DNA from 3 places in the Paenibacillus sp. FSL K6-1096 genome. Region 2 is predicted to be linked to each of the others. Evidence: riboswitches for the same ligand, from Rfam matches in the RefSeq annotation. Region 2 holds a riboswitch; each other region holds the start of a gene.
What was found. A riboswitch is a leader RNA that binds a small molecule or an ion and turns the genes downstream of it on or off. The one in region 2 is predicted to bind cobalamin.
Positions count from the first base shown of each region.

Region 1: it holds a riboswitch for cobalamin, as region 2 does, so the genes downstream of both, MHI24_RS25035 (energy-coupling factor ABC transporter permease) here and MHI24_RS18720 (anaerobic ribonucleoside triphosphate reductase) in region 2, are expected to answer to the same signal.
Region 3: it holds a riboswitch for cobalamin, as region 2 does, so the genes downstream of both, MHI24_RS21190 (S-layer homology domain-containing protein) here and MHI24_RS18720 (anaerobic ribonucleoside triphosphate reductase) in region 2, are expected to answer to the same signal.

Region 1 is NZ_CP150274.1:5,663,685-5,666,957, forward strand. Features, by position in the region: gene MHI24_RS25025 (DUF6171 family protein) at 1-73, shown strand, start outside; gene MHI24_RS25030 (helix-turn-helix domain-containing protein) at 339-1,256, opposite strand; cobalamin riboswitch at 1,399-1,593, shown strand; gene MHI24_RS25035 (energy-coupling factor ABC transporter permease) at 1,855-2,619, shown strand; gene MHI24_RS25040 (energy-coupling factor ABC transporter substrate-binding protein) at 2,619-2,912, shown strand; gene cbiQ (cobalt ECF transporter T component CbiQ) at 2,909-3,273, shown strand, end outside.
Region 2 is NZ_CP150274.1:4,199,801-4,203,073, forward strand. Features, by position in the region: gene MHI24_RS18720 (anaerobic ribonucleoside triphosphate reductase) at 1-1,256, opposite strand, end outside; cobalamin riboswitch at 1,511-1,741, opposite strand; gene MHI24_RS18725 (MTH1187 family thiamine-binding protein) at 2,078-2,380, shown strand; tRNA gene MHI24_RS18730 (tRNA-Thr) at 2,474-2,545, shown strand; gene MHI24_RS18735 (ASCH domain-containing protein) at 2,948-3,273, shown strand, end outside.
Region 3 is NZ_CP150274.1:4,803,385-4,806,657, forward strand. Features, by position in the region: gene MHI24_RS21180 (IS4 family transposase) at 1-653, opposite strand, end outside; gene MHI24_RS21185 (hypothetical protein) at 907-1,059, shown strand; cobalamin riboswitch at 1,178-1,357, shown strand; gene MHI24_RS21190 (S-layer homology domain-containing protein) at 1,553-3,273, shown strand, end outside.

The DNA.
Region 1 (3,273 bases), 1.5 Mb from region 2:
CGTAGTTGCCCGGCTGAAGGCCCGCAGCTGTCCGCTGCCGGGCGGCGGCAAGTGGCAGCCGGTGGCGGAATAACGGAGGCCGGGCGAAATAGATAGGCCGGAAGCCACTCTTGCCATAAGATAAGAGACGGATTGATCACCAAAAGCACCCCCAACCTGCACAATGCGGCGGTTGGGGGTGCTTTTTTTGCGTTGAGGAGGAGAGGGGGGAATGGGCTGGATGAGGAGGGAGGAGCACTAGTGCACCAGAATTCGGCATACGTACCCCTCAACTCTCATCCACCATATACTGACCTACCCAGCACAGGTTTTATCTCACGGCCTGCCTAACACATGCGCTACCCTTCCCCGCCATCCGTATAGAACAGCTCAAACACCAGATCCTCGTTGTAATTGCCGAAGCCTTTGCCGAACAGGGTAAGGCCGCCGATATGCACGGCGTCTTCTTCAACCGCGAGCCTGAAGGTCCATTGCTTGTTGCGGATGCCGACCTGGTCCAGCGTAACGTCCGAGAGCTTCTGTCCGTCCATGAACGTGCCGGCCGGCGTGATCCGCAGCTGCTTCAAAAGACCGTACTGGTTAGTAAGCGCCGGCCACCAGGCCGGGGTGTATTTGCCCGGACTGTCCCCGTAATCGCCGGGGCTTGTCCAGAAGCCGAGCGGCTGCCCGTTCAGGGTGAAGCTGATGTCGGAGGGCCAGTTGTTGTTGATCGAGGGCGCTTCCGAAGCAATCTCCATCGTGATGGCCAGCTCCTCCGGCTTCTGGCTGGACAGCAGGAAGTTCGGGATTTTGTACTCCACGAAGCCCTTGCCGAACCAGAGAATACCGGCATTCATCCGCTCCTGGTCCCAGAAATAACGGGGATCGTCGAAGTTGCCGATGACCCGCTCTGTCGTGGACAGTCCGCAGGTAGGCTCAATCTGGAAGTCGGAATAATGTCCGACCGGAATCTCTTTGCGGTGGGCTCTGCGCTGCTCGCGGGCCTGGCCGGGAAAAATAATCTCCGCCCGGTCGGCGGCGAGTGTGCAGATCTTCTGCAGGCCGCTTTTGCCGGGAGCCATATGGCTGCGGATCAGTCCGGCCGCTTCGAGCTTGCGCACATGCATCGTCATAATCGCGCTGCTGAGCTTCAGGGCTGCGGCCAGTTCCTTCACGTTCATCGGCTTATCGGACAACAGGCGCAGCATATGCAGGCGGACCGCACTGGATAAGGCTTCGTACACGGGCAGAGATTGTTCGGTTAAGTCTAGTTTCATAGGAGGCCTCCACGTTCAGCTTCAGGTTATATAGTTAATAATTATATTACTCATATGAACTTTCTACAAGCAAATCAGGACCGGAACCCGGCATTCCAATTTATATCACAGACAGGCTATATATGCTTCGCTATGATGTAGGGAGAATTAGCGCGAACAAGGTGCTCTAGCCGTAACCGGTAAGAGATAACAGGGAATCGGGTGCAACTCCCGAGCGGTCCCGCCACTGTAAGGAAGAGCTGAGCTTCATGAGGTCACTCGGGGAATCCCGGGGAAGACGAGGCCGTCAGCGCTTGTATTCCAAGCCAGGAGACCTACCTTGTATACGCACACCACGACTCTACGCGGATAGGAGCGGTGTACGGATAGGTTCAGAAGAAGAGGCGTTCTGCCCAGAAGAACCGGAGAAGTCTTGCTATTGAGCAAGAGCGGAATACGCAGAAGAGACGTTCAAGCCCGGGAGGGCAGAGCGGCGTTCTGCTTCCGTCCGGCTGAAGGCGGCACACGCTATCGGATTTGCCTGCGTACATGCACTCCCACTCTTATAGGGTGGGATTTTTTGTGGACTGAAATCTGATAAGAACCTGGAGGCTGACAAATGAAAAAACACAGAAATTGGAGCTTGGCGGCACTGGTGGCCGGATTCACCGTGTACTTTATGCTGAATGAGCCGGGGACTGCCCGGGCCATGCATATTATGGAAGGGTTCCTGCCGGTCGGCTGGGCCGTGTTCTGGTGGGCGGCGTTTATCCCGTTTTTTGTGCTCGGCATCATCAGGCTGCGGGCGATGACCCGCGAGAACCCGGAGCTGAAGCTGCTGCTGGGTCTGGCCGGAGCATTCACCTTCGTCCTCTCGGCACTCAAAATGCCCTCCGTCACCGGAAGCAGCTCCCATCCCACCGGCACCGGACTTGGCGCTGTGATGCTGGGGCCGCTGCCGATGGGCGTGCTCGGCTCGATTGTACTCCTGTTTCAGGCGCTGCTGCTGGCGCATGGCGGGATTACCACACTGGGAGCCAATGCGTTCTCGATGGCGGTGGCGGGTCCTTTTGCCGGATATGCCGTGTATAAGCTGATGATGAGGCTGCCCGACCGCGAGAAGCTGGCCTTGTTCTGTGCCGCAGCGGTGGCGGACCTGAGTACCTATGTGGTGACATCTTTTCAGCTTGCGGTGGCGTTTCCGGCGGCGGATGGCGGTGTGCTGGCGTCTTTTCTGAAATTCGGGGGAATCTTCGCCGTGACCCAGGTCCCGCTGGCGGTCAGCGAAGGGCTGCTGACGGTGCTGCTGTGGAACTGGCTGAAATCGTACAGCCCGAATGAGCTGTCGCTGCTGAAGCGCAAGGTGAACGGAGGTAGAGCCTAATGAGCAATAAATTGAAAAACGGGTTAATGCTGCTGGGCGTCGTCCTGCTAGTTGTTCTGCCGCTGCTGCTGGTCAATGGGGAGTTCGGCGGAGCCGACGATGCAGCCGAGGGCGTGATCACGGAGATGAATCCGGACTACAAGCCCTGGTTCAAGCCGCTGACGGAGCTGCCCGGGGAGACGGAGAGTATGCTGTTCGCGCTGCAGGCGGCGATTGGCGCCGGAGTCATCGGTTATACCGTGGGGCTGCTCAAGGGGAGACAGGGCGCGAAGAAGCAGATTGGCAGCAAGTGATCCGGCGGATTGATGCTCTCTCCTATAATAATGCGCTGAGGGCGTTGTCCCCCATGTGGAAAAGCGCGTTCGCAGCAGCCATGTTCCTGCTCGCTTATACCGTACATCCGCTGCTGCAGATAGCCATTACCCTGTGGATGATGCTCTGGTGTATACGGCAGGCGGGCATTCCTGTCCGTGCTTACGCAATGCTGTTCGGCACCGCACTGGTATTCTACGCCCTGAGTGTCCCGGCGCTGCTGCTGGAATTCGGCCATCCGGCCGCAGGCCAGGCTGGTATATTCCGGCTTCCGGGCCTGTCTCTGCCGGTATATATCACTGCGGCGGGCTTGCATAGAGCCTGGGAGCTGCTGACCCGAAT
Region 2 (3,273 bases):
ATCATGAAATCAGAGGCCTTGGCCTTCTGGGAAGCCTGGATGCGGAAGCGGTGCAGCAGGCCGTCCAGCGCAATATCCATATAGTGATTCAGGTCCTTGATGAACCCTTGCTCGTTAGCGGCGAGACGGCGGCCGGTTACCGTACCGTGTGTCAGTCCAAGGCGCACCAGGTTGATCGTATTGAAGGACAGATTGCCTTTGCCCGAGCAGTGGTTGCGTCCGAAGCGGTCGCCGAGTACACGGGTCCGGCAGCCCATCGTTGCAAATTCGGTGTCCGGGTTGGCCGGGTCATAATATTGCTTGTTCAGCGGAGCATCCAGATTGGCGAAGTTCGGATACAATCTGCGTGCCGAGCACTCCGCCGCCTTCAGGAACAGCTCATAGTTGGGATCGCCAGGCTGCTGGTTAACCCCCTGCTTGCATTTAAAAATCTGAATCGGGAACACCGGCGTCTCCCCGCTGCCCAGTCCGTTCATGGTGGCCGTCAGCAGCGAGCTTATCACCAGCTGGCCTTCCGGTGAGGTGCAGGTACCGTAGTTGATGCTGGTAAAAGGAATCTGCCCGCCCGAGCGGCTGGACATCGTATTCAGGTTATGTACCATGCTCTCAGCAGCCTGGAGCGTCTCGATTTCCGTCTCCTTCATAGCGAAGTTGAACGCGCGCGGATACTGCTCCGCCAGATCGCTGCGGCTCATTGTAATCTCGCCAAGCTGAGAAGCGTCTGCATTGTCCTCGAAATACTCCAGCCCTTTGCGGAACAGCTTAGAGAAGGACTTGGTGACATAAGGAGCCAGATCGTAATCCAGCTTGTTGGCGGATACGCCGCCGTACTGGGCATTCTGCTGGGACTGGAAAATAATCGCCACCAGCGACATCGCCGTCATAATCGAGTTGGGCGGACGCACGCTGCCGTTGCCGGTGTTGAAGCCCTCGCGGAGAAGCCGTTCAAACGGAATGAAGATACAGTTCGTGGTTCCGATGGTGTACTGATCCAGGTCGTGTACATAGACGACATTATCCAGGGTAGCCTGTACAAGCTGCGGCGGCATGGTGAAATTACGGGCGTACCATTTGGAATATTCACTCCCGAATTTGCTCATTTTCCCGGAGAAGCTCTCCCCGTTCAGGTTAGCGTTCTCGCGCAGCAGATCCAGATCCCGGCTGTCGATAATATCCCGTCCCAGATGAATGACTTCCTCCAACAGAGCCTCTTGTGCAGCTTGTCCCTCGTTATAACGTTTCTCCAGCAGCGTCATTATATATCTCTCTCCTCTCGGTATTGTAAGCGTGAATGGTCATCGAAGAATGATCAGGACAGCAGTAAAAAAGCATATCCCGCCGGAATGGCGGAACATGCCCGAATGCGTAACGCAGAAGCCGATACCTGAAGACAATATGTGATCGTCTTATCGTCCTTAGGTATCGGCAGCCTCTGGCCCGGATTCACGGAAGGCTGACTCTGCTTGTGCAGGCCGCATACGGACACCTTGCCTGTTCCTCGCAGGATTCTAGCGGTGCCATCCAAACAGGCAGGTCTCCTGGCTTCCGGTATCTCCTCCGTCGTCTTCCCAAGAGGGAGAATCGTCTCTCAGTGACCTTTGACGGAGGATGGTTCTCCAGCGGAAATTGACTGCCGGAGCATCCGGTTACAGTGGCGGGACCGCAGCGGTTTTGCACCGCGTTTCCCTATTAAGTCTCCTCCCGGTGAAGAGAGAGAAACACCTGTTTATACTAGATTTTGTTGTTATTTATTAAAGCTACCGCAATATATTGTGTTTGTAAATGATTTTTTGTAATCCCGCACGGGGAGCGGGTTCCGCGCTTTTACTCACAGATTAGTCCACAGGTAATCCACAACTTTCCTGCTCTAACCTCTGAAATGATTCATAAATTCTCCGAAAATATGCCACAAAGACTTCATAAATAGTGTGCGTCAAATCCTGGTGACCGGGTGGGGGGATATATGAATAGAATGATAGTATTGCAGCCGTTGATTTGTAGCAGGGCCGCCGAAGAGGTACAATTAGGAAGGAAAACAGGCAAAGGCGGGTACAAGATATTCAGGAGGGATGGCACAATGGCAATTGGCGAAGTGACCGTGATTCCGATTGGCACAGGCAGTACCAGTCTCAGCAGCTACGTGGCTGATATGCAGCGCGTGCTGCAGACGATGGAGGGCATCACCTATGAGCTGACTTCGATGGGGACGATTATAGAAGGACCGGTGGACCGGATTCTCGCAGCGGTAGCCGCGCTGCATGAGTCGCCGTTCACTGCGGGCGCGCAGCGGGTCTCCACCTCGCTGAAGATCGATGACCGCCGCGACAAGCTCTCCACCAGCCGCAGCAAGCTGGAATCCGTGGAGCGCAGGCTGCAATAGGACCCGTCCGGCAGGCCCATTACACAAAAAGGGTTGCGTTTTTGGCTGGAAGAGTTATAATATTTTTTGTTTGGCAGACCTCAGCGTCTGTAAGCTGGTGTAGCTCAGGGGTAGAGCAACGCACTCGTAATGCGTAGGCCGGGGGTTCAATTCCCTTCACCAGCATATTATGAATGGCGATAGTGGCGCGGTATTCGGAACTTCCGAGACCGCGCCATTTGTTTATTATGTAAGGAGACTAAGAGGGGATAACGATTGGATTTTCTCCACTTACTAGTGAACGATTAGACTCTGCTGGGGAGATAGTTGGACAAACAACACTTAATTTTTCGCCTTTCCCCTATTTATAGTGTATCCGTTAAGAATAGATGCTATTTTTCCAACTGCTTCTATTCATTCGGCAGAAATCGCGGAAATAAGATACGTTTGTCCATTTGTTGGCCGCAGGGAGAGTTCAGCAGCTTCATGAGGGACACTCCTTCCCGGCAGTTGCCTTAAGTGTACCATCATCCCCCTGCCATTAATCCATCATCGAAGCTATTTCAAAATAAAGGAGGAAACTCATCCATGAAATGTCTCACCATCCGCCAGCCGTGGGCAACCCTGATTGCGCTGGGCGAGAAACAATTCGAGACCCGTTCCTGGTGGACGCTGTACCGCGGACCCCTGGCGATTCATGCCGGGATGCAGGTGGATAGAGCGATATGCCTGACTGAGCCCTACCGGTCGGTGCTGGCCCGCCACGGTCTTACTTCGGATGATCTGCCGACGGGAAGCATTATTGCAACCAGCCGTATAGCCGATTGCCTAGAAGTTACATCTCATGAGGTACAGCAGGGCTGGCCGGGCGGGAATGAATATGTGTTCGGTGATTATACGGAAGGACGGTTTGC
Region 3 (3,273 bases), 600 kb from region 2:
ATCCGGGCAACCGGGGACTGAAAGAGCGTGTTGTCCCGAAGCCGAATGACAAAGCATTGGTGCTGCTCCAGATACTCATCGAATCGTTTGTGACTGCCATACGCCCGATCGGCTACGATAATAAACCGTTTGTCGATCAGCTCGGGACAGCTTTTAAAATCATGGGAATTCCCTGTGGTCTCGGTCACCTTAAAGAGCCGGCCTTCATCGGCCACCACCGACACGTGTAATTTGATTCCTGCGCGTTCGCCTTTCAGCGGAGCCCAAGGAAGCCGTTCTTTCCCGACGGTAATTTTGGTGGAATCGACGAGAAGTAAGGCTTTGGGAATCCCTAAATGTCTTCGGGTCGAGCGATTACACAGATCAATCATGAGGTTCAGCAATTGCTTAAAAAGCTCGAAGGGAACATCTTTCGCTTTTTTGGAAAGCGTTGAATGGTCTACGGGTCTAAGGCCGCTGGAATCCATGCGTACTTCACCATCCCGATATCCCTCCCACTGCTGGAACGAAGCCTCCGCCAAGAATAAAAAGAGGTCATAGACGGTAAACTTTCTTGCTGTATCGACATATTCAAGTTCTTGAAGAAACGGTGAGAGTTTCTCTTCAGGAATCACTAATTGCAGAATGTTCGAGATTGAAGTAGACTTTTTCATGAGGTCGCCTCGTTTCGGATGTTTGTAGGGGTACAAACACTTTACCGAATGAGCGGCCTTTTTGCTACCTTTTTTTGGCTAATCAACAGGCCTGTACTTCGTACATCAGATTTTCCTAATTCAGCCCGTTTGATGGGAGTACGTTATAATCAATTGCACGAAATACAGCAGAATGCGCTATCGGCAGCTTTTACAGTCATTCTGTTGTACAGAATACAATCAGCACGTTATCCTTGAGGCGATGGCGATGGCGATGGCGATGGCGATGGCGATGGCGATGGCGATGGCGATGGCGATGGCGGTGGCAATGGCGGTGGCGGTGGTGCAGGCGGTGATGCAGGAGGAGGCGCAGGCGTATGAGGCATGGGAGTGTTCCGTCAGAGCAGCGGGGAGTGTCCGCGATTGATGCAGCTTGTCTATAGACATACACGGGAATAGTAGATATGATGGTCTGAGAATATTAAAATTTAAGAGCTTTGGAACAGGTGCAGATTGCCAGGAAACAGGCCGCTGTCGGCAAAAGACGGCAAGGGCCGGATACGTGCGCAATCTGCTTAAAAGGGAAGACCGGTGTAATTCCGGCGCGGTCCCGCCACTGTAAATGCCAGCGACTCCCGGGAAGCCACTGTCTGCGTAGCGGATGGGAAGGCGGGAGAAGTGATGAAGCATCAGCCAGGAGACCTGCCTGTTTCGCCTATGTTTCGATTCTTCGGGGGTAAGAATGCAGAAGCAGATACCGGTCCTAACAAAGGCTGCATATGAGAGAGTTGCTCATTACAGCCGCATCTATGGTATTCTTCCCCGGCCGCCCTGCATAGGGCGGTCTTTACGTTGCCGCCGCAGCTGTATCTGCGGAGGAAGCAGGCTTCATCCATTCTATTTCAGGAAAGAGGTTAGCTATGAAGAACCATCATCAATCTTCCAGATTCATGCGGCTGGTACTGGCCGCCGTTATGCTGTTCACGCTGCTGGGAACGGCTGCGGCTCCGGCCGGAGCGGCTTCGGCCCAGACGGATGCTGCCGCAGCACCAGCTTCTGCACAGTCCGCCGGACTGGCAGCCAGCGTCACCAGTGCAGTCTATGCCACTGCGGAGCTTGTACTTAAGAACGGAGTCCAGTCGGACTGGCAGGCGATCGGGCTGGCGCAAGCAGGCTACAAGGTGCCGGCGAGCTATTTGAAGGCGCTTGAGGACAAGGTTGCTGCGGCGAAGGGTGTTTTTGGCCGAGCTACGGACTATGCGCGGATTACGCTTGCTGTGAAGGCGCTGGGCGGCGATCCGGCGAATGTGGCCGGCTACAATCTGATCGAGAAGCTCTACAATCATGATGGAATCGCCGGGCAGACGCTGAACAATGCCGTGTATGCACTGCTTGCGCTGGATTCGGGAAGCTACAGCATCCCGGCAACGGCGAAGTGGACACCGGCCAAGCTGCTGGCTGAGATTCTGGCTAAGCAGAACACGGACGGCGGCTTTACCTTGACCACGGGTGCAAGTGATCCCGATATGACCGCGATGGTACTGACGGCACTGGCCGCGCACAAGAATGAGCCGGCTGTGAATACGGCCGGACAGCGGGCGGCAGCGTGGCTGGCGAAGGCACAGGACAAGAACGGCGGCTACGGCGACAGCAGCGAGAGTGTCGCGCAGGCGATTATCGGCCTGTCGTCCTTCGGCATTGATCCGGCCGGAGCAGAGTACACCAAAGGCCAGGTCAACCTGGTCAGCAAGCTGCTGAGCTTCAGCGCAGCCGGCGGCGGGTTCGCCCACACCGCAGGCGGCAGCTACAATGCGCTGTCTACGGAGCAGGCGCTTGAGGCGCTGGCAGCGTACCAGCTGTTTGGTGCCGGAGGCAAGCTGTTTGATCTGAGCAATGCAGCTGTCAAGAATCCTCAGGTTACCGTATCGGTTACAATAGAAGGTCCTAATGCAACCCTGGCGGAAGGCAGCGTATACGCCGGCAATGTGCTGAAGGCACTGGAGAAGACGGCTGCGGCCAAGGGCGTGTCCCTGGTTAATGAAGCAGGTAATTATGTGACCGGCATCGGCGGCGTGAACGCGGGAACCTATGGCGGATACGATGGCTGGATGTATGTGGTGTCGCGCGGCGGGGAATGGATTTATCCGAGCGTCGGCATGGGCGATTTTGCGCTGGAGGAGAACGACCGGGTTGTGGTCTATTACGGCGGGGATAACACGCAGGTGGTAGACTCTGTGATTCTTACTCCTGCACAGCCGCAGCCGGGACAAGAGCTTACGCTCAAAATCACCCAAAAAACCTGGGTCTGGAATCAAGCCACCTCCACCTCTGATCCGGTCAGCTCACCAGCGGCAGGGGTGCAGGTAACAATCGGCGGAAAGACAGTGGCAACCAATGATGCGGGGGTAGCGGTCATTGCCGGAGGCCTGCCTGCGAATAAATATACCCTGGTCATTACGGGGTATCTGAAGGACAAGACTCCTGCGATTGTGCGCCATACCGTGCCGGTGACGGTGGCATCTGCGGAGGCTGACCGTCCGAAGTTCAGCGATGTGAAGTCGATCTCGCCATGGGCGCTGGAGTCCGTATACAAGGCGTATGACCGCAAGCTGATGAATGGTGTAAGCGGCAAAGAGCTGGT